DNA from 2 places in the Variovorax sp. J31P179 genome. Region 1 is predicted to be linked to the other one. Evidence: riboswitches for the same ligand, from Rfam matches in the RefSeq annotation. Region 1 holds a riboswitch; the other holds the start of a gene.

Region 1 (11,482 bases):
GAAGAAATCGAAGTCGACCCAGGTGTCGGTGCTGCGGCCTTCTGCGCAGCCCAGCACGCCGCCGTAGAAGCGGCGCGCCTGGTCGAGATCGCGGACATGGAAGGCGAGATGGAAGATGGACATGTGTCTTTCTGTGTCTGTTTGGGCATTGTCCACAAGCCGGGCCCTCATGGCGAGTGCCGGATGCAGCCGGGCACCCCAAAAGCCCTGACGCTTGGAGTAAGCTGCCCGGACAACAAACACAGACCCGGAGCACGCCATGAGCGACGCCAGCAAGCCCTTCGCCTTCAGTCAGTTCGTTCCGGGCTTCGACTTCCTCAAGAATCTGACGGGCGGCGCCAGCGCTTCGCCCGGCGCCGTGCCCGGCCTGCCGAGCCTGTCGAGCTGGGTGGCGCCGACGCTGAGCGTCGAAGAGGTCGACAAGCGCATCCAGGAGCTCAAGACCGTGCAGTATTGGCTCGAGCAGAACGGCCACGCGCTGAAGGCGACCATCCAGGCGCTCGAGGTGCAGAAGATGACGCTCTCGACCTTGCGCGGCATGAACGTCCGCATGGAAGACCTCGCCAACGCCTTCACCCGGCCGACCCCGACCGCCGCGCCCGAACCCGAACCCGAACCCGAACCCGAAGCGCAGCCGGAGGCCGAAGAGTCACCGGCGCCGAAGCGCGCCAAGGCCGCCGCCGCCCAGGACTCGGCTGGCGTCGTCGATCCGGTCCAGTGGTGGGGTGCGTTGACCCAGCAGTTCCAGCAGATCGCCAGTTCGGCGCTGCAGGAAGCCTCCCAGCTCAAGATGCCGGTGATGCCGCAGCCGCTGGGCGATCACGCGGGCTCTGGCGCAGCGTCCGCAACGGCCCGGGCCGCCGAGAGGCCGGCCGCCGCCGCCAAGAAGGCGCCGGCCACGCGCCGCGGCGCCAGCGCGTCCGCCAAGCGACCTGCGCCGGCGCGCAAGCGCGCGGGCTGAAAGGCCAGCCATGAAGCTGTTTCCGAGCGGGCACGCCACCCATCCGCAATGGCGCATGGCGGCCGGCCTGGTGCTGGCGCAGCTGCGGGCGCAGATGGCGCTGCCGGACTACGCCCGCGCGCCGTCGCTGGGCCTGCTCTACATCACCGACCACTACGGGGAAGATGCCCAGGAGATCCTCGATCACCTGGGCGCCGAGCTGCCCGAGATCACCGACTGGACCGGGACGGTGGGCGTCGGCGTGGCCGCCAACAACGCCGAGTACTTCGACGAGCCGGCGCTCAGCGTGATGCTGTGCGAGCTGCCGAGCGACCAGTACCGGGTGTTTTCCGGCGTGGCGCCGCTGGCCAGCTCCGAAATGAGCGGCTTCGCGGCCCACACGGCACTGGTCCATGCCGACCCGCGGACACCCGAACTCGGCGAACTGATCGCCGAGATGGCGGACCGCACCGACACCGGTTATTTGTTCGGCGGCCTGTCCTCCGGGCGGGTCGGCTCGCTGCAGTTCGCGATCGGCGGCAATGGCAACATCCGCGGCCATGGCGCGGTCGGCGGCGTGTTCTCGGGCGGCCTGTCGGGCGTGGTGTTCGGCGAGGGCGTACGCCTGGTCTCGCGCGTGACCCAGGGCTGCCAGCCGGTCTCGCGCGAACGCGAGATCACCGAGGCCGACGGCAACCTGTTGCTGGCGCTCGATGGCCAGCCCGCGCTCGACGTGCTGCTGGCCGACCTGCGGGTCTCGCTCGATGCCCCCGAGCAGGCGATCGACGCGGTCCGCGCGACCCTGGTCGGACTGGTCGAGGCCGGCAGCGACGGCGTCCGGCGCACCGGCGATCTCGGCGCCGACGTCCGGGTGCGCCACATCATCGGCCTCGACCCGACGCGTCGCGGCGTGGCGATCGCCGACAACGCCGAGGCCGGGATGCGCCTGAGCTTCTGCCGCCGCAACGCGCAGGCCGCGCGGGCCGACCTGATGCGCGTCTGCGCGGAGATCCGCGAGGAGCTGGAGCCGCAGGAGCAGACGCTCGCCACCGCGCGCGAAGTCGCGGCCGGCGAGGCCGAGGCCGCGCCGCATCCGGCGCGCCGCATCGCGGGCGCCATCTACGTCAGCTGTTCGGGCCGCGGCGGCCCGCATTTCGGCGCGCCCGGTGCCGAGCTGCAGATCGTGCGCCATGCCCTCGGCGACGTCCCGCTGGTCGGCTTTTTCGCCGCCGGCGAGATCGCCCGCAATCACCTCTACGGCTACACCGGCGTGCTGACCGTCTTCACCGCGGGGGATTGAGCCCCCACGCTCGCCACTTCGTGTGCTTCGCTGCCCCACGAGGGGGCCGCAGGCCGCCTTGGGGCGGCCCGGCGCCGGCCTGAGCCGCCTTGAGGCCCGGTGAACGCGAAGTCGACTTCCGGCTTCAGCCCGCTCACGATCCGCGCGATCGACTTGCCCGAGCCGCAGGCGTGGGTCCAGCCCAGCGTGCCGTGGCCGGTGTTCAGGAACAGGTTCGGCAGCCGGGTGGCGCCGATCAGCGGCACGTTGCTCGGCGTCGCCGGGCGCAGTCCGGTCCAGAACTGTGCCTGGGATGCGTCGCCGGCACCGGGGAACAATTGCTCGACGCGCCGCACGATGGCCTCGCAGCGCACCCGGTTCAGGTCGCGGTCGTAGCCGTTGAGCTCGGCGGTGCCGGCGATCCGCAGCCGGTCGCCGCTGGCGGAGGTGTAGCGCGAGAACACCAGCTTGAACTCGTCGTCGGTCAGCGAGACCTGGTGCGCCCTGGACGCGTCCTTGACCGGCATCGTGACCGAATAGCCCTTGGCCGGGTAAATCGGCAGCCGGATGCCCAGCGGCGCCGCATAGAGCGGGCTCAGCGAGCCCATCGCCAGCACGAAGGCATCGCCGCGGATGCGCTGGAAGCGGCCCTCGCTGTCCGTCGCCTCGACATGGTCGATGGCGCCGCCGGCCTCGCGCAGCGCGGTCACCGTGTGGCTCATGAGAAAGCGCACGCCGGCCGTCTCGGCCAGCTTGACCAGCTCGCGCGCGAAGCGGTTGGCATCGCCCGATTCGTCTTCCGCCGTGTAGGTCGCACCGGCCAGCTGCGGGCGGATGTGGGCCAGCGCGGGCTCGAGCTTCACCGCCTCGTCGGCCGAAATCACGCGCCGGTCGCAGCCGAGCGCGCGCATCTGCTCGGCTGGCGCCAGCGCGGCGTCGAACTCCTTTTGCGTCGTGTAGAAGTGCAGGATGCCCTGGGTGCGCTGGTCGTAGGCCAGGCCGGTGTCGCGCCGCAGCTGCTGCAGCGTGTCGCGGCTGTACGTACCCAGGCGCACGATCTGCTCGATGTTGTGGCGCGTGCGTGCCGGCGTGCATTCGCGCAGGAACTGCAGGCCCCAGAGCCACTGGCGCATGTCGGCGCGGATGCGGAACAGCAGGGGGGCGTCTTCCTTGCCCAGCCATTGCAGCACCTTGAGCGGCGCGCCCGGATTGGCCCAGGGCTCGGCATGGCTGACCGAAATCTGGCCGCCGTTGGCGAAGCTGGTTTCCGCCGCCGGCGTGGCCTGGCGGTCGATGACGGTCACTTCGTGGCCGAGTTGCTGGAGGTAGTAGGCCGAGGTCACGCCGAGCAGGCCGGCGCCAAGAACGATCACGCGCATATCGAGAACCCTTGAAGGTTGCAGCGCTCGGACGCGACGGTTCGGATTGCCGACGGGAACGAAGGCAACCGGACCGGAAGTCCGAGTTGCCGCTCCCCCTGTCCTCGGTACCTGAGAGATTCACCCGCTGCGCCCGCAGCGGGTTTGCTCCTTCGGTGCATCACGCGCGGGCGCGATGGCTCTCCAGACGGCTTTGACAGTTGGTGCAGTACAGGCCCATCACGTGGGCCGACCTGAGCGTTTATGGGAGTTTGCGCCTTCGGTGGGGCCCGTGGGCCCGCTCTCCTGCAGTGGGCGGATTCTAAGGGCGCCGGAACGCGAAGTCGAGTTCGGGCCGCAGGCCGCTGACGATGCGCGCGATCGACTTGCCGGCGCCGCAGGCGTGGATCCAGGTGCGGGTGCCGGGCGCGGTGTTCAGGAACAGGTTGGGCAGCCGGGTCTTGCCGATCATCGGCAGCCGGTTGGTGCTGACCGCGTGCATCGCCGTGTCGAAGCTGGCCCGGCTGGCGTCGGCCACGCCGGGCAGCAGCATCTCGGTGCGGCGCACGATCGCCTGGAAGCGGTCGGAGTCGGGTTCGGCCTCCTCGTCGAGTCCGGCCATCACGATCGCGTGGATCCGCAGCTGGTCGCCGGCCGGGGTTTCGATCCGCACGATGCGCAGCTTGCCCTGGCGGTCGCGCAGCGCGATGCGCGGCGCCATGGCGGGATCCAGGATCGGCATCGTGACGATGTATTCGCGCACGAAGCGCAGCGGCATGTCGATGCCGAGCTCTTCCGCGTGCGGCACGCTGGCCGCGCCCAGCGCCAGCACGTAGGCCTGGCCGCGCAAGGTGGTGGACCGGCCGGCGCCATCGAGCAACTCGACATGGTCGATGCGGCCGTCCTGCTCCTTGAGCGCGACCACCGTGTGGCGGGTCAGGAAGCGCACCCCGGCGGCGCGGCACAGGAAGACCAGGCCGGCGGCGAACTGGGCCGGGTCGCGCGCCGGATCCTCTTGCGCGTAGGTGGCCCCGACCAGTTTGCTGCGCATGGCCGCCAGCGCCGGTTCCAGGCCGATGGCCTCGTCGACCGACAGCAGCCGCTCCTCGCAGCCCAGCCCCGACCAGTGGGTGGCGTTCGCCATCCGGGTCCGAAAGGCCTCGGGGTCGGTGAACAGGTTCATGAGGCCGGCCGTGCGGGCGCCGTGCGGCACGCCGGTTTCGTCGCCCAGGGCGCGCGCGCTCTTGCGGCTGTAGGCGGCCAGGCGCACCAGGTGATCGAGCGGATCTCGCTTCGGCGGCGTGCCCACGGCGCGGTCGATCAGGCGCGCAAAGCCGCGGCGGATGCGGCTGCGCAGTGTCGAGAGCTTCTTGCCGCGCCGCTTCGGCGGCGCGGTCGCAGTCGCTGCGCCGGGACGGGCGGCAGCGACGCCGCGCGCCTTGGCCGCTGGTGTTGCGTGCCGATCCACCACGATCACTTCGTGGCCCAGCTGTTGCAGGTAATAGGCCGAAGTCACGCCGAGCAAGCCGGCGCCAAGTACAACCACGCGCATGTCCGAATCCTTGTGGGAGGGCATGAACGGCGGGCGTTAGCGCTTACTGTGGCAAGCGGCAAGACCCGGGGTTCAGAATGCCGCTCCCCCTGTCTCTGTTACCTGAGAGTTTCACCGCGCTGCGACCGGCAACGGGTTTGCTCCTTCGGTGCACCACGTGGCGTGGTGACTCTCCAGTCGGCGATTGATCACGAATAAGGCAGTGTCTGAACCGCTGCGGGGGCGGTTCACCTGAGCGTTCATGGGAGATTGCGCCATCGGTGGGACGGATGCGTCCGCTTTTCTGCTGGGCGAATCTTACAGAAGAAACCGGTTTCGTGTGTTTTCAGGCCCGGCGCAGGCGGGTGAACAGTTCGAACTCCCAGTTGCGCATGCCCAGCAGCAGCGTGTAGCCCTCGCGCTCCTTGGGCGACAGCTTCTGGTCGGTCTGGTGCTGCTGGGCGAAGTCCTGCGCCACCCGCTGGAGCCGGTCGAGGAAGGCCGGCGCCAGCGACTTGCTGATCGATCCGTGCACCAGCAGCAGCCCTTCGGCCGGGCCGTCGAAGCCGCCGCGGTAGTAGTCGAGCACCACGTTCTCGCGGAAGAAGTCCATCACCGGCCCGTGCGGCCGCCAGCGAAAGGTCTTGGCGAGCTTGAGCCGGTAGCGGTTCAGCGGCCGCAGCTCGATGATGCCGATGCGGTCCAGCTGGGCCAGGTGGCCGATGCACTCGGCCTCGGTGATCCGGTAGGCGCCGACGATCTGCTCCAGCGTCCACTGGCTCAGCACGCAGATCGCCAGCAGCAGCAGCTTCTTGTCCTTGACCACGGCCTTTTCCTGTTCGAGCGTGAGCTCCTTGAGCAGCGGCTGGGCGTCGGCCACCCGGCGTGCCAGTTCGGCGAAGTCGATCTTCAGGGCCCGGCAGATGGCGTCGACCCGGGTCAGCGGCATGTCGCCCTTGGCCAGCATCCGCTTGACGCTGGACTCGGCCATGTCCAGCGACTTGGCCAGGTCGGCATAGGTCATGTGGGCGGACTTGAGCTCGTTCTTGAGGGCATTGACCAGGTCGACAGTGGTACTCATGGGCGGAGGAAGTATTGCGGATTGATACCCGAAGTGGTGAAAAAGTGCTCCGTATCGATTCTCGATGCCGGCCGGTGGGTTGACAACCTAGATTCAGCTCCCACGCGCACCCATCGGAGCCTGCCATGTCCCTGCCGTCCCTGCCGTCGCTCACCCGTCGTGAACATTCCCTGCTCGCGCTGGCCCTGCTGCTGGTCAGCGCCGCGGTGCTCGGGCCCTCGGTCGCGGCCCCGGCGCTGGGCGGCGCGCCCTTCGCCGATGGCCAGTCCTGGCGCACGCTGCCGAACGCCATGGACGTGCTGAGCAACCTGCCTTTCGCGGTGCTGGGCATCTGGGGCCTGCGCTGGCTGCATTGGCTGGACCGTGCCCACGAGCGGCTGCAGGACGCCGCGCCGCTGCCCCAGGCGCTCGCGCTGCCGCCCTTCAATGCGCTGGACTGCGCCTGGATGTTCTTCGCCGGCCTGATCCTGACCGCGCTCGGCTCGGCCTTCTATCACCTGCAGCCCGACGACCTGCGGCTGGCCGCGGACCGCGCAGGCATGGCGGTGGCCTTCTCGGGCCTGGTCGGCTTCGCGGTCTGCGAGCGGGTCAGCGCCCGCGCCGGCTGGCCGGCCGCCTGGTTCACGCTCGCGGGCGGGCTGCTGGCGGCGGCGGTCTGCCAAAAGTACGGCAACGCCTTGCCTTGGGCCGTGGTGCAGTTCGGCGGCATGGCACTGGTGCTGGCGCTGGCGCTGTGTCGGCCGGTAGCGGGGGCGATCGGCCTCAAGCTCGGCTGGGTGGTGTTCTTCTATGCCCTGGCCAAGCTGTTCGAGCTCGCGGACCACGCCATCTTCGAGGCCACCCGGCACCTGGTGTCGGGCCACAGCCTGAAGCACCTGACAGCGGCCCTGGCGGCGCTGCCGGTGCTGCACGCCCTGCAGGTGATGGGGCGGCGGACGCTGCGGCACAATTCGCACGCCGCTTCCCTGCGAACGCGCTCCGCCGCCTCCACCTGAAACATGACGCCCACCACCGAAGCTGCCTCCACCCGCCTGCCCGAAGGCCACGCCAACCAGTTCGCGCTGTTGCGGCAGCGGCGCTTCGCGCCCTTTTTCTGGACCCAGTTCGCCGGTGCCGCCAACGACAACCTGTTCAAGTTCGCCTTCACGGTGATGGTGACCTACCAGCTGCAGCTGGCCTGGATGCCCCCGGCGATGGCCGGGCTGGCGATCGGGGCGCTGTTCATCCTGCCTTTCCTGCTGTTTTCCGCCACCGCGGGACAGCTCACCGACAAGCACGACAAGACGAAGATGATCCGCTTCGTCAAGAACCTCGAGATCGCGATCATGGCGATCGCGGCCTGGGGCTTCCTGCGGGCCGACGCCGGGGTGCTGCTCGCCTGCGTCTTCCTGATGGGGCTGCACTCGACCCTGTTCGGCCCGGTCAAGTTCGCCTATCTGCCGCAGGTGCTGGCGCCACGCGAACTGACCGGCGGCAACGGCATGGTCGAGATGGGCACCTTCGTCGCCATCCTGCTCGGCCAGGTGGCCGGCGGGCTGCTGGTGGCCCTGCCGCAGGTCGGCCATGCGACGGTGGCCGTGGCCTGCCTGCTGCTGGCGCTGGCCGGCCGCGCGGTGGCGCAGGCGATCCCGCCGGCGCCGGCCACCGACCCGGGCCTGAAGATCAACTGGAACCCGGTCAGCGAGACCTGGCGCAACCTTAAGCTGGCGCATGGCAACGTGGTGGTGTTCCGCTCGCTGCTGGGCATCTCGTGGATGTGGTTCTTCGGCGCGGTCTTCCTGGCCCAGTTCCCGAGCTTCGCCAAGGAGGTGCTGCACGGCGACGAGCAGGTGGCCTCGCTGCTGCTGGTGGTGTTCTCGGTCGGCATCGGCGCCGGCTCGCTGCTGTGCGAGACGCTCAGCCGCCGCCAGGTCGAGATCGGCCTGGTGCCGCTCGGTGCGATCGGCATGAGCGTGTTCGCGATCGACCTGTACTTCGCCTCGCGGGGGCTGCCGGCCGCCGCGCAGATGGGGCTGGGCACCTTCACGGCCCAGCCGGCGCACTGGCGCGTGATGGCCGACCTGGGCCTGCTGTCGCTGTTCGCCGGGCTCTACAGCGTGCCGATGTATGCGCTGATCCAGATGCGCAGCCAGCCCACCCACCGGGCCCGCATCATCGCGGCGAACAACATCCTGAACGCGCTCTTCATGATCGCCAGCTCGGTCATCGCCGGGGTGCTGCTCAAGGCCGGCTTCACGATCCCGCAGATCTTCCTGTTCACCGGCATCGCCAACGCCGTGGTCGCCTTCTACATCTTCATGCTGGTTCCCGAGTACCTGCTGCGTTTCGTGGCCTGGGTGCTGTCGCGCTTCGTCTACCGCTTCGACATCCAGGGCCAGGAGCACATTCCGGAGGAGGGCGCCGCGGTGCTGGTCTGCAACCACGTCAGCTTCATCGATGCGGTGCTGCTCATGGCCGCCAGCCCGCGCCCGATCCGCTTCATCATGGACCACCGGATCTTCCGCGTGCCGGTGCTCGGCTGGCTGTTCCGGCTCGCCAAGGCGATCCCGATCGCGCCCCAGAAGGAAGACCCGGCGGCCTACGAGCAGGCCTTCGCCGACGCCGTTCAGGTGCTGCGCGAGGGCGACTTGCTGGCGATCTTTCCCGAGGGCGCGATCACGCGCGACGGCAGCCTGCAGCCCTTCAAGGGCGGCGTGATGAAGATCATCGAGGCCGCGCGCGCCGAAGGCATGGAGCCGCCGGTGGTGCCGATGGCGCTGACCAATCTCTGGGGCTCCTACTTCAGCCGGATCGAGCAGCGCGACGGCCAGCAGGTGGCGATGGTGCGGCCGTTCCGGCGCGGCCTCTTCAGCCGCGTCGGGCTCCGCGTCGGCAGCGCGATGCCCCGCGCCGAGGTGCAGCCCGAATCCCTTCAGCGGCGCGTCAGCGTGCTTCTCGGCACCTGACGCCCCGCCGATGCCCCATTTGCACGATCTCCTGCACGCGATCACCTGGTTCGGTGACAGCGGCTTCCTGCTGCCGGCCTCGCTCTGGATCGGCGTCTGGCTCGGAATTCGCAGCCCCACCCGGCCGCTGGCGTGGCTGTGGATCCTGCTGTTCGGCTTCGGCGGCAGCCTGATCGCCGCGTCGAAGATCGCCTTCCTCGGCTGGGGCATCGGCAGCGCCCGGCTCGATTTCACGGGCTTCAGCGGCCACACGGCGATCGCCGCCAGCGTCTGGCCCGTGGCCTGCTGGCTGGCGGTCTCGCGCCAGGGGCACCGCGCGCGGGTCGCGGCGGCCGTTTTCGGCTGGCTGTTCGCCGCCTTCATCGGCGCCACCCGGCTGGCGCTCGACGCCCATTCGTGGTCGGAAGTCATCGCCGGCTACGCGCTCGGCGTGGGCGTCAGCGCCACCTTCCTCTGGTGGCAGCATCGCATGCCGCACCCCCGCGTGAGCTGGGTGCTGGTGCTGCTGAGCCTGGCGACCCCCCTGTTCTTCCTGCAGCCCGGCACGCCGGCGCCGACCCAGAGCCTGCTCGAGAAAATCGCCGTGCGGCTGGCAGGGATCGAGCGGCCTTTCACGCGCGCCGACCTGCTGGCCGGCCGCCGGACGCCGCTTGGTATCGAATAGCGATACCGGGGGCGCAGGGTATCGGCACCACCGAAGGAATGGACCGGGGGCGTCCGATGGCCGGACCATGATCCGCCCACTTTCAACGGCGGACGAGAAGAATTCCATGAAGCTGTATCTGCTGACATTCCTGGTGGCCGCCTGCGCCGCCTGCACCCACCTCATCACGCCGGGCGGGAGCCCGTGGTGAGCCGCCAGATCACCAATTTCGGTCCTTACGAGCGGGAGTACCGGGAGCGTGTGCCGCGCTCGCAGCACCTGCTGCGGCTGGCGCTGCAGGCCGGGCTGACGGCCGCCGCCGTGATCGCGGCCGGCGTCTTCGTGTTCCCGATGGAGCGCAGGCCGGAGGCGGCCGTCGTCCAGAATCAGCCGGCCCGTTTCACCCCCCCGTCAACAGAGGAAGATTGCAATGAGCAAGGCACTGCGCCTGTCCGAAAAGTGGTTTCGCCGCGGCCTGTGGGTGGTGGCGATTGTGTTCGCCAGCTTCCTGGTCGGGCTCGGTAGCACGATCGTCGGCGACCTGCCCCGGGTCGAGCACCGGATCGAGCTCGATGATTTCATCGACCGCGCGGCGGCCGACCCGCTGCGCACCACGGTGCGCGATGCCGAGCGCAGCGAGCAGCAGGCCGGGCGCGAGCGCGAGCAGGCCGAGCTCAAGCTGGTCACGGCCCAGCAGGCCAGCCGGGCGGCGCGCGAGACCTTCGGCAACTGGCTCGCCACCCGCCGCGCCACCGCCCAGCCCGACCAGGACACCGAGCTGATCGCCCGCACCAGGGCGCTCGACGCCTTGAAGGCGAAGGAGGACGAGGCCGAGCGCGGCGTGGTGGCGCAGCGCCAGATCGCGCCGACGCCCGGCAGTCGCGGCAGCGGGCCCAGCAGCAGCTGGCGCTGCTCGAGGAAGAAGCACGCAAACGGCTCGAGGCCGAGAACCGCAAGGTCGAATTGCGGGTGTTCCTTTACCGGCTGGCGCTCACGCTGCCGTTGCTGGTGGTCGCCGGCTGGCTGTTCGCGAAGAAGCGCAAGAGCACCTGGTGGCCCTTCGTCTGGGGCTTCATCTACTTCGCGCTGTTCGCCTTCTTCGTCGAACTCGTGCCTTACCTGCCAAGCTATGGCGGCTACGTGCGCTATGTGGTGGGGATCGTGGTGACGGTGCTGGTCGGGCGCTACGCCATCCTGGCACTCAACCGCTACCTGGCACGGCAGAAGCTGGCCGAGGCCCAGCCGGAGACCGTGCGCCGCAACGAGCTGAGCTACGACACCGCGCTGGCTCGGCTGGCCAAGAGCGTGTGCCCGGGCTGCGAGCGTCCGGTCGACCTCAAGAACACCGAGATCGATTTCTGCCCGCACTGCGGCATCGGCCTGTTCGACCACTGCCGGGCCTGCGACGCGCGCAAGAGCGCCTTCGCCAAGTTCTGCCATGCCTGCGGGACCTCTGCCGCGCCGGACGCCACGGCGCTGCCGGGGCCGCTTCAGGTCCAGCCGGCGTCCACCACGTAGTCCTGGGCGCTGCACATCTTCGAATCGTCGGCGGCCAGGAACAGCGCCATGGCGGCGATGTCCTCGGCCATCACGCGGCCGGGCAGGCATTGGGCGGCGTCGATCTCGGCGTGCGACTCGGGCTTGACCCATAGCCGCAGCTGGCGCTCGGTCATGACCCAGCCCGGCACGATCGTGTTGACGCGGA
Region 2 (11,482 bases), on a different contig from region 1:
CGCCGATACACTGGCCGCGATGCAACTGCTGCGCCGCACCGGGCTCGCCGCCCTGGCTTTCATCTTCCTACTCGGCACCGCCCTGGCCGCGGCCCAGGAGCAACCGCTGCGCGCAGGCTCCAAACGCTTCACCGAGTCCTACATCCTGGCCGAGGTGCTGGCGCAGACCGCGGCGCCGCATACCGCCGTCGCCCCGGTGGTGCGGCAAGGGCTGGGCAACACGGCGATCGTCTACGAGGCGCTGAGATCCGGCGGCATCGATGTCTACGCCGAATACACCGGCACCATCGCGCTCGAGATCCTCAAGGGCCAGGCCTCGATGTCGCGCGAGGCCATGAACGCCGCGCTGCGCCCGCTCGGGCTCGGCGCGGCGGTGCCGCTCGGTTTCAACGACGGCTATGCGCTCGCGATGCGGGCCGCCGACGCCGAGCGGCTCGGCATCCGCACCCTGAGCGACCTGGCCGGCCGGCGCGAACTGCGCTTCGGCCTTTCGAACGAATTCATCGGCCGCGCGGACGGCTGGCAGGGCCTGGCGGCCCGCTATGGCTTCACTCAGGCGCCGACCGGACTCGACCACGGCCTCGCCTATGAAGCGATCGCCGCCAAGCAGATCGACGTCATCGACATCTACACCACCGACGCCAAGATCGACCACCTCGGCCTGCGCGTGCTCGAGGACGACCGGCACTACTTTCCCCGCTACGACGCCGTGCTGCTGTACCGCCTCGACCTGCCGGCGCGGCTGCCGGCGGCCTGGGCGGCGCTGCAACAGCTGGAGGGCCGGATCGACGAGCACGCCATGATCGCGATGAACGCGCGCGCCGAGCTGCAGGGCGTGGCCTTCGACGTCATCGCACGCGATTTCCTGGCCGCGGCGCAACCGGGTGCGGGGGCTGCGCCGAGAAGCGGCGAAGGCGCCCGCGGCTTCATGGCCAAGCTGTTCGGGCCCGACCTCGGCCGGCTCGCGCGCCAGCACCTGATGCTGGTCGCGATCTCGGTCGGTGTCGCGATCCTGATCGCGGTGCCGGTCGGGGTCGCGGTGTTCGGCCACCTGCGATTGCGCGCGCTGGTCCTGGGCCTGACCGGGCTGCTGCAGACCATTCCCTCGCTGGCGCTGCTGGCCGTGCTGATCTCTCTGCTCGGCGCGATCGGCACCTTGCCGGCGCTGATCGCGCTGACGCTCTATTCGCTGCTGCCGATCATGCGCAACACCGTGACCGGCCTGGCCGAGGTGCCCACCGGCCTGCGCGACGCCGGCACCGCGCTCGGCATGACCGGCGGCCAGAACCTGCGCGCGGTGCTGCTGCCGCTGGCCATGCCGACCTTGCTGGCCGGCGTGCGCACCGCGACCACCATCGCGATCGGCACCGCCACCATCGCCGCCTTCATCGGTGCCGGCGGCTTCGGCGAACGCATCGTGACCGGTCTCGCGCTGAACGACCGCGAACTGCTGGTCGCGGGCGCGGTGCCCGCCGCTGCGCTGGCGCTTCTGAGCGAGGCCTTGTTCGAGGCGCTCGAACATTTCATGCGGCGCCGCCGCGCGGCGCGGGCGCCCTGAACATGTGATGTCCGTGAAAGTCCCGACGTCGCGAGTCCGGTATTTGCCGCATAGTCGAGGGTTGCTTCGCGGGCGAGCCCGCACACCTTCCCACTCAGGAGACTTCCCCATGAAATTGAGCCAACTGGCCGCAGGCCTGATCCTCGGCTTTGGCATCGCGAGCGCGGCCCTTGCGCAGACGACGATGAAGATCAGCATCTCGACCTCGCAGAACTCGCACCAGGGCGTCGCCATCGACACCTTCGCAAAGGAAGTCGCCGCGCGCACCAACGGCCGCTACAAGGTCGAGACCTTCTACAACGGCTCGCTCGGCGGCGAACGCGAATCGATCGAGGCGGTGCAGCTGGGCACCCAGGAACTCGCCTTCTCGTCGACCGGCCCGGTGCCCAACTTCGTGCCCGAGACCAAGATCCTCGACGTCCCCTTCCTGTTCCGCGACAAGGCGCATGCGCGCGCCGTGCTCGACGGCCCGATCGGCCAGGAGATGCTGGGCAAGTTCGACGCCAAGGGCTTCAAGGCGCTGGGCTGGGGCGAGAACGGCTTCCGCCACATGACCAACAGCAAGCGCGACGTCAAGGCGCCCGAAGACCTGAAGGGCCTGAAGATGCGCACCATGGAGAACCCGGTGCACATCGCGGCCTACAAGGGCTTCGGCATCATCACCACGCCGATGGCCTTCCCCGAGGTCTTCACCGCGCTCCAGCAAGGCACGGTCGATGGCCAGGAAAACCCGCTGCCGGTCATCATCTCGGCCAAGTTCGACCAGGTGCAGAAGCACCTCACCTTGACCGGCCACGTCTACTCGCCCTGCATCTTCGTGATGAACAAGGCCGCCTTCGACAAGCTGAGCGCCGCCGACAAGCAGGCCTTCCTGGACGCCGCCAAGGAAGCCATCAAGGCCAACCGGGCCCGTGTCGACGAGGACGACGCCAAGGGCGTGGCCGACCTGCGCGCCAAGGGCATGACCGTGATCGACAACGTCGACAAGGCCAAGTTCGTCGCCGCGCTGGCGCCGGTCAACGCCGACTTCGAGAAGCAGTTCGGCAAGGCCAACCTCGACAAGATCCGCGACGTCAAGTAATGCCATCCGCGGCCGCGACATGCTCGCGGCAGCGCGCGCCCGCTCAGTCTCACTGGCGGGCGCTTTTTCGTTCGATTCCCTGATGCCCCTATGAAATCCGCCTTCCTCGCACTCGACCGCTGGACCACCGGCCTGGCGATGGCGATCGCCTGCTTCATGCTGGTGGTCGCCTCCTCGCTCGGCGTGTTCCAGATCGTCACCCGCTTCGTGCTCGAACAACCGGCCGAATGGTCCGAGATCCTGATCCGCATCAGTCTGATCTGGATGGTCTTCATGGGCATCCCGACCGCCTTCCGCCAGGGGGCGATGGTCAGCGTCGACGTGCTCTACCGCTGGAGCCCGCCGAAGGTCCGTCGGGTGCTCGACTGGGTGGTGTGCCTGGCCGCGCTGACCCTGATCGCGGTGATCATCTGGTGGGGCTGGGACTACGCGCAGCGCGGCAGCGTGCAGTCGATGGCCGGCCTCGAATCGATCTCGATGTTCTGGGCCTACGTGGCGCTCCCCGTGGGCGGCCTGTTCTGCGTGATCGGCATCGTCGCCAACCTGATCGACCCGCAGCGCAACGAACTGGAAACCGCCCAATGACGCCGGTGATGGTCATCACGATGGTGGTGTGCTTCGCACTCACCATCTCCGTCGCCGTCTCGATCGGGCTGGCTTCGATCCTCGGCATCCAGGCCTCCAACGCGAACATGCTGATCTCCGTCAAGGAGATGTTCAACGCGATCAACAAGTTTCCCCTCGCCGCCATCCCCTTCTTCATCCTGGCCGGCAACCTGATGGAAACCGGCGGCATCTCGCGCCGGCTGGTCGACTTCGCCAAGAGCCTCGTGGGTGGGGTGCAGGGCGGCCTGCCGATGACCTGCGTGCTGACCTGCATGATCTTCGCCGCGGTGTCGGGCTCCTCGGTGGCGACCACCTTCGCCATCGGCGCGATCCTGATCCCGGCGCTCATCAAGCACGGCTACCCGGTCGGCTACGCGGCCGCGCTGCAGGCCACCAGCGCCGAGCTCGGCGTGATCATCCCGCCCTCGATCCCGATGATCCTGTACGGCGTCAGCGCCGAGGTCTCGATCGGCGAGCTGTTCATCGCCGGTTTCGGCCCGGGCATCCTGATCAGCCTGGCGCTGATGGCCTTCGTCTATGTCTATTGCAAGTTCAAGGGGCTGGGCAAGAACGATGGCGAAGGCCGGCTCAGCGTCGGCACCGCCACCTGGCGTGCGGGCTGGGCCTTGCTGATGCCGGTGATCATCCTCGGCGGCATCTACGGCGGCATCTTCACGCCCACCGAGGCGTCGGCGGTGGCGGTGCTCTACGCGCTGATCGTCGGCACGCTGATCTATCGCGAGATCCGGCCGGCCGAGCTCTATGCGGTGCTGCGCAAGTCGGTGGTGTCCTCGTCGGTGATCATGTTCATCATCGCCAACGCCGGCCTGTTCGCCTTCCTGATCACGCGTGCCGGCGTGCCCGACGCGATCGGCCGCTGGCTGCAGGAGGTGCTGCAGTCGCCAGCGATGTTCCTGCTCGGCGTCAATGCGGCGCTGTTCGTGATCGGCATGTTCATCGAGACCAGCGCGGCGATCATCGTGCTGGCGCCGATCCTGGCGCCGGTGGCGCAGCACTTCGGCATCGATCCGGTGCACTTCGGGCTGGTGATGGTGGTCAACCTGGCACTGGGCATGATCACCCCGCCCTTCGGCGTCAACCTGTTCGCGGCCTGCACGGTGGCGCGCATCTCGCTGGACCGGATCGTTCCCTACCTGATCCCCTTCGTGCTGGTGATCCTGGCCTGCCTGATGGTGGTCACGTACGTGCCCGGCATCTCGCTCGGATTGCGCGACCTGGTCTACGCCAAGTAGCGCCGGCGCGGGCGGTTTCACGAAGCCGTCACGCGCAGGGCCCATGCTGCGGCGCTTGCCCACCGCAACGCCGCAGCATCCCATGTTCCTCACCAAGACCGACAAGGCGCGCCACGAACTCCTGCCCGGCCGCCGCACGCTGGGGCAGCGCGAGCGCGCCCTGCTGCTGATGGCCGACGGCCAGCGCTCGCTGACCGATTTCGGCGCCCTGTTCGGCGGCCGCGAGGAAGCCGGCCGGGTGGCGCGCCACCTGCTGCAGGAGGGCTTCCTGCAGGGGCGCCAGGTCGAAGCGGTCGAAGTGATCGAAGCGGCGCCGGTCGCGGCCGACATCTTCGACGGCAAGCCCTCGCTGGCCACCACCCGCATGTTCCTGTTCGACCTCTGCGAGCGCATGTTCGTGCGCCGCGACCCGGTGCTGGCCGAGCGCTTCCGCGAAGCGCTGCGCGAGGCGCGCGACCGCGATTCGATGCTGGTCACCGCCCGCGCGATGCTCGGCGAGATCGAGCAGGCGGCGGGCGCCCCGCGCGCGGAGGCGATCCGCGAGCGCATCGAGAAACTGCTTCCGGCATCGCCGGTGCACTGAAGTCGCCGGCCGGCTCCCGATTCCCTTACACTTCCCCGGTCAGGAGAGCGTCCCGCCGCGGTGGGGCCGCCGAAGGCGCAGGTCCCCCCAAACAAGGGCCCGAACGCTCAGGCAAAAGGACTGACAAGGCGCCCGGGTCCGGGCGTTTCCTTGCTGGAGAGAGGTGGTTCGGCACGCCAGGCGTGCCGTGCCGCCCACCGAAGGAGCAAACCCCGATCGTGGGGCGAATCTCTCAGGTAAAGCGGACAGCAGGGGTGGCCCATGGCTTCTCGTCATGGAACAAGCACTGCCCCTTTGGAGAACCGCCCTTGGCCGCCGCATCCGACGTACTGCTGAAGACCCCGCTCCACGGCCTGCACCTGGAGCTCGGCGCCCGCATGGTGCCCTTCGCGGGCTACACCATGCCGGTGCAATACCCCGCCGGTCTGATGGCCGAGCACAAGCACACCCGCGCAGCCGCCGGCCTGTTCGACATCTCCCACATGGGCCAGTTGCGCCTGGTGGGGCCCGATGCGGCCGCCGCCTTCGAGAGCCTGATGCCGGTCGACGTGATCGGCCTGGCGCCGGGCAAGCAGCGCTACGGCCTGCTGCTGAACGACCAGGGCGGCATCCTCGACGACCTGATGTTCTTCAACGAAGGCAACGACTCGCTGTTCGTGATCGTCAACGGCGCCTGCAAGGCCGCCGACATCGCCCACATCCAGGCCCGGATCGGCCAGCGCTGCCAGGTGCAGCCGATGCCCGACCACGCGCTGCTCGCGCTCCAGGGTCCGCAGGCCGCGGCCGTGCTGGCGCGCCTGTCGCCGGGCATCGAGCGCTTCGTCTTCATGACCGGCGGCCCGGTCCGGATCGGCGGCATCGAGGCCTTCGCCACGCGCAGCGGCTACACCGGCGAAGATGGCTTCGAGATCTCGGTCACGGCCCAGGACGCCGAAGCGCTGGCCCGGCTGCTGCTGGCCCAGCCCGAGGTCCAGCCGATCGGCCTGGGAGCCCGCAATTCGCTGCGGCTCGAGGCCGGCCTCTGCCTCTACGGCAACGACATCGACGAAAACACGACACCGGTCGAAGCGGCGCTGAGCTGGGCGATCCAGAAGGTCCGGCGCAGCGGCGGTGCACGCGAAGGCGGTTTTCCGGGCGCGGCCAGGGTGCTGGCCCAGCTGACTGCCGCCAGCGGCACCGCCGGCCACCTCGACCACGAGACGCTGAAGCGCCAGCGCGTCGGCCTGGTCGCGCTGGAGCGCGTGCCGGTGCGCGAGGGCACGGTGCTGGAATCCTTCGAGGGCCTGCCCATCGGCCAGGTCACCAGCGGCCTGCTGGGCCCCAGCGTCGACCGGCCGGTCGCCATGGGCTACGTCGCGCTGGCCTATGCCGAACCGGGCACCCGGCTGCAGGCCATGGTGCGGGGCAAGCCGGTGCCGATGGAAGTCAGCACGCTGCCCTTCGTGCCGGCCCGGTACTACCGCGGCTGACGCCCCTCTTCTCCAAATTCTCCGATTTCTCCAAGCCAGCCTTTTTTCCAAGGAGTTTTCCCCATGACCATCAAATACACCAAGGACCACGAGTGGGTGCGGCAGGAAGCCGACGCGGCACTGGTCACCGTCGGCATCACGGTGCATGCACAGGACGCGCTCGGCGACGTGGTCTTCGTCGACCTGCCCGAAGTCGGCAAGAAATTTGCCCAGGGCGAGGTCGCGGGTGTCGTCGAATCGGTCAAGGCCGCGGCCGACGTCTTCATGCCGGTCTCCGGCGAAATCATCGAAGTCAACGAAGACCTGCGCGCCGATCCCTCGCTGGCCAACAGTGCGCCGATGGACGGAGGCTGGTTCTTCAAGGTGCGGGTGAGCGAGCCGGCCCAGCTCGAGCCGCTGCTCGATGAAACCGCCTACGAGAAGTTCTCCGCCGACAACTGATTCCCACGCCCACCACCCGAGCCCTCCATGCCGACGCCCGTGCCTTCCCATCCCTCGCTGCGCGAACTGCAGAACGCCGAAGAATTCATCGCCCGCCACATCGGCATCGAGGCCGAAGACGAGCCGGCGATGCTCGCGGCCATCGGTTCGACCACGCGCGCCGAACTGATCGACGGCATCGTGCCCCCGGCGATCCGCCGCAGCCGGCCGATGCGGCTGCCGGCGCCGATCACCGAGGCCGACGCGCTGGCCGAACTCAAGGCGATCGCGGCGAAGAACAAGGTGGCGAAGAGCTTCATCGGCCAGGGCTACTACGGCACCCACACGCCGGGCGTGATCCTGCGCAACGTACTCGAGAACCCCGCCTGGTACACCGCCTACACGCCCTACCAGGCCGAGATCTCGCAGGGCCGCATGGAGGCGCTGGTCAATTTCCAGACCATGGTCTGCGACCTGACGGGCATGGCGATCGCCAACGCCTCGATGCTCGACGAGGCCACCGCCGCGGCCGAGGCGATGACGCTGGCGCGGCGCAGCGTCAAGAGCAAGAGCAACGTGTTCCTGGTCTCGGGCGACTGCCATCCTCAGACCATCGAGGTGCTGCGCACCCGGGCAGCGCCGCTCGGCATCGTGGTCAAGGTCAGCACCGCCACCGAGCCGCTGCCGCTGCTGATGGCCAGCGGCGGCTTCTTCGGCGCCCTGGCGCAATACCCTTCCACCACCGGCCACGTGCACGACCTGCGTCCGCTGGCAGGCCACGCCCACCAGTGCCAGGCGGCCTTCTGCGTCGCCGCCGACCTGCTGGCCCTGACCCTGCTGGCGCCGCCCGGCGAGTGGGACGCCGACATCGTCTGCGGCACCACCCAGCGCTTCGGCATGCCGATGTGCAACGGCGGCCCGCATGCGGCCTACCTGGCCTGCCGCGACGAGTTCAAGCGCTCGCTGCCCGGCCGGCTGGTCGGCGTCAGCGTCGACGCCCACGGCCAGCCGGCCTATCGGCTCGCGCTGCAGACGCGCGAGCAGCACATCCGGCGCGAGAAGGCGACCTCGAACATCTGCACCGCGCAGGTGCTGCCGGCGGTGGTCGCCAGCATGTACGCGGTCTACCACGGACCCGAAGGGCTGCGCCGCATCGCGCAGCGGGTGAGCCTGCTGACGGCGGTGCTCGCACAGGGCCTGGAGCAGATGGGCCGCGAACTGGTCAACGACACCGCCTTCGATTCGCTCACCATCCGCACCGGCGAGGACACCCAGGCCATCCACGAACGCGCCGAAGCGGCGGGCGTCAACCTGCGCTGTCGCCTGCAGCAGCATCTGGGCCTGTCGCTCGACGAGACCACCACGCGCGCCGACGTCGAGATGCTGTGGGGCCTGTTCGCGACCGAAGGCACGCGCGGACCCGACTTCGATGCCATCGCCGCCACGGTGAGCATCCGCATTCCCGAGGGCCTGCGCCGCACGAGCGGCTTCCTGGCGCATCCGGTGTTCAACACCCACAAGAGCGAGACCGCGATGCTGCGCTACATCCGCAGCCTGAGCGACAAGGACCTGGCGCTCGACCGCAGCATGATCCCGCTCGGCAGCTGCACCATGAAGCTCAACGCGACCAGCGAGATGATCCCGATCACCTGGCCCGAGTTCGCGAACATCCATCCGTTCGCGCCGGCCGACCAGCTGCTGGGCTATGCGCAGCTCGATGCCCAGCTGCGCGCCTGGCTTTGCGAGGCGACCGGCTATGCGGGCATCAGCCTGCAGCCCAACGCCGGATCGCAGGGCGAGTACGCGGGCCTGCTCGCGATCAAGGCCTTCCACGAGGCCCGGGGCGAAGCGCACCGCAACGTCTGCCTGATCCCGTCTTCCGCCCACGGCACCAATCCGGCCAGCGCCCACATGGTGGGCATGAAGGTGGTGGTGACCGGCTGCGACGCCGAAGGCAATGTCGACATCGACGACCTGGCGCGCGCCTGCGAGCAGCATCGCGACACGCTGGCCGCCGTGATGATCACCTACCCCAGCACCCACGGCGTCTTCGAGACCCGCGTCAAGGAGCTCTGCGAGATCGTGCACGCGCACGGCGGCCGGGTCTATGTCGACGGCGCCAACATGAATGCGCTGGTCGGCGTGGCGGCGCCGGGCGAGTTCGGCGGCGACGTGAGCCACCTGAACCTGCACAAGACCTTCTGCATCCCGCACGGCGGCGGCGGGCCGGGTGTCGGCCCGGTCTGCGTGGTCGAGGACCTGGTGCCCTACCTGCCCGGCCATGCGACCGGCGGACTGGCGTCCAACGGCGCGGTCGGCGCGGTGTCGGCGGCGCCGCTGGGCAATGCCGCGGTGCTGCCGATCAGCTGGATGTATTGCCGCATGATGGGCGCCAAGGGCCTGCAGGCCGCGACCGAGACCGCGATCCTGAGCGCCAACTACATCAGCGCCCGGCTCAAGGACCACTTCCCGACCCTCTACGCGAGCCCCAATGGCCACGTGGCGCACGAGTGCATCCTCGACCTGCGTCCGCTCAAGGACGCCAGCGGCGTCAGCGCCGAGGATGTCGCCAAGCGGCTGATCGACTACGGCTTCCATGCGCCGACCTTGAGCTTCCCGGTGCCCGGCACGCTGATGGTCGAGCCGACCGAAAGCGAACCGCTGGCCGAGCTCGACCGCTTCATCGACGCCATGATCGCGATCCGGGGCGAGATCCGCCGCATCGAGGAAGGCATCTGGCCGAAGGAGGACAACCCGCTGCGCAACGCGCCGCACACCGCGGCCAGCCTGCTCGGCAGCGAATGGACGCGCCCCTACTCGCGGGAGCTCGGCGCCTTCCCGCTGGCCAGCCTCCGGCAGACCAAGTACTGGCCGCCGATCGGGCGGGTCGACAACGTCTACGGCGATCGCAACCTGTTCTGCAGCTGCGTGCCGGTGGACGCCTACGCCAACGGCTGAGGCGAGATACATATTTTTTCAATCGACGGCCTGCGGGCTGTCGATTTCGCCTCCGCTGCTTCGACGTCCTGGAGAGCCCGGCAGCCCGCCGGCCTCGCAACCGAAGGAGCAAGGACATGCGATTCATGGTGATCGTCAAGGCCAGCAAGGAATCCGAAGCCGGCGTGATGCCGAGCCAGCAGCTGCTGACCGACATGGGCAACTACAACGAGGCGCTGGTCAAGGCCGGCGTGCTGCTCGCCGGCGAAGGCCTGCACCCGAGCTCGAAGGGCGCGCGCATGCGCTTCACCGGCAAGGAGCGCACCGTCATCGACGGCCCCTTCAGCGAGACCAAGGAGCTGATCGCCGGCTTCTGGCTCTGGCAGGTGCGATCGAAAGAGGAAGCACTCGAATGGCTGCGCCGCGCTCCCTTCGACGATGGCGTCGAACTCGAGCTGCGCCAGGTGTTCGAGATGGACGATTTCGGCGCCGCGCTCACGCCCGAGCTGCGCGAGCAGGAAAAGCGGGTGTTCGACGCGGCCCGCTCGAAGCGGCCTTGAACGCACCGATGGAGGCACGACCATGAAGTTCATGATCATCCGCAAGGCCGACGCCGAGACCGAGGCCGGCGCCATGCCGACCGCACAACTGGTCAGCGACATGATGGCCTACAACAAGGCGATGATCGATGCCGGCGTGATGCTCGACGGCATGGGCCTCAAGCCCAGTGCCAGCGGCGGCGCCCGCATCCAGTTCGCAGGCGGCAAGCCGACGGTGGTCGACGGGCCCTTCGCCGAGACCAAGGAACTGGTTGCCGGCTTCACCCTGATCCAGGTCGGATCGCGCGAGGAAGCGCTCGAATGGGTCAAGCGCTGGCCGCCGATCGACGGCCACGGCAAGGTCGCGCTGGAGCTGCGCCAGGTCTACGAGGCGGAAGACTTCGGTGCCGAGTTCGCGCCCGAGATCCGCGAGCAGGAAGCGCATCTGCGCGAACGCGCCGCGGCCCGCGATTGAGACGACGGCGCATGGACGCGACCGAGACGCACCGCACGATCAACGCCGTCTGGCGCATCGAGTCGGCCCGCATCATCGGCGCGCTGGCGCGCCGGGTGCGCGACGTCGGCCTGGCCGAGGAACTGGCGCAGGACGCGCTGCTCGCGGCCCTCGAGCAATGGCCGCGCGAAGGCATCCCCGAGAATCCCGCCGCCTGGCTGACGGCGGCCGCCAAGCACCGCGCGATCGACCTCCTGCGCAAGCGCACGCTGCACGCCCACAAGGAAGGCGAGATCGCCCGCGAGATCGATGCCAGGCACGCCATCGCCGCCGCGGACTTCGCCGACGCGGTCGACGCCGCCCTCGACGACCAGGTCGGCGACGACCTGCTGCGGCTGGTGTTCACGGCCTGCCATCCGGTGCTGTCGCCGGAAGCCCGGGTCGCCCTGACCCTGCGCCTGCTGGGCGGGCTCACCACCGACGAGATCGCGCGCTCCTTCCTGGTGCCCGAATCCACGATCGCACAGCGCATCGTGCGCGCCAAGCGGACGCTGGCCGCCGCCCGCGTGCCCTTCGAGGCGC

The links. A riboswitch is a leader RNA that binds a small molecule or an ion and turns the genes downstream of it on or off. The one in region 1 is predicted to bind glycine.
Region 2: it holds a riboswitch for glycine, as region 1 does, so the genes downstream of both, gcvT (glycine cleavage system aminomethyltransferase GcvT) here and QTI17_RS16265 (FAD-dependent oxidoreductase) in region 1, are expected to answer to the same signal.

What each region holds. Positions count from the first base shown of each region.
Region 1 is NZ_JASZYL010000005.1:493,900-505,381, reverse strand. Features, by position in the region: gene QTI17_RS16285 (VOC family protein) at 1-123, opposite strand, end outside; gene QTI17_RS16280 (PhaM family polyhydroxyalkanoate granule multifunctional regulatory protein) at 260-961, shown strand; gene QTI17_RS16275 (FIST signal transduction protein) at 972-2,240, shown strand; gene QTI17_RS16270 (D-amino acid dehydrogenase) at 2,201-3,598, opposite strand; glycine riboswitch at 3,687-3,795, opposite strand; glycine riboswitch at 3,811-3,896, opposite strand; gene QTI17_RS16265 (FAD-dependent oxidoreductase) at 3,900-5,129, opposite strand; glycine riboswitch at 5,209-5,316, opposite strand; gene QTI17_RS16260 (helix-turn-helix domain-containing protein) at 5,455-6,189, opposite strand; gene QTI17_RS16255 (hypothetical protein) at 6,315-7,184, shown strand; gene QTI17_RS16250 (MFS transporter) at 7,188-9,134, shown strand; gene QTI17_RS16245 (phosphatase PAP2 family protein) at 9,145-9,798, shown strand; gene QTI17_RS16240 (hypothetical protein) at 9,866-9,988, shown strand; partial or broken gene QTI17_RS16235 (serine endopeptidase) at 10,208-11,295, shown strand; gene QTI17_RS16230 (SDR family NAD(P)-dependent oxidoreductase) at 11,268-11,482, opposite strand, start outside.
Region 2 is NZ_JASZYL010000003.1:226,180-237,661, reverse strand. Features, by position in the region: gene QTI17_RS09250 (ABC transporter permease/substrate-binding protein) at 20-1,558, shown strand; gene QTI17_RS09245 (TRAP transporter substrate-binding protein) at 1,668-2,639, shown strand; gene QTI17_RS09240 (TRAP transporter small permease) at 2,730-3,224, shown strand; gene QTI17_RS09235 (TRAP transporter large permease) at 3,221-4,498, shown strand; gene QTI17_RS09230 (hypothetical protein) at 4,581-5,081, shown strand; glycine riboswitch at 5,112-5,214, shown strand; glycine riboswitch at 5,225-5,340, shown strand; gene gcvT (glycine cleavage system aminomethyltransferase GcvT) at 5,390-6,550, shown strand; gene gcvH (glycine cleavage system protein GcvH) at 6,614-6,991, shown strand; gene gcvP (aminomethyl-transferring glycine dehydrogenase) at 7,019-9,928, shown strand; gene QTI17_RS09210 (YciI family protein) at 10,045-10,467, shown strand; gene QTI17_RS09205 (YciI family protein) at 10,490-10,921, shown strand; gene QTI17_RS09200 (RNA polymerase sigma factor) at 10,933-11,482, shown strand, end outside.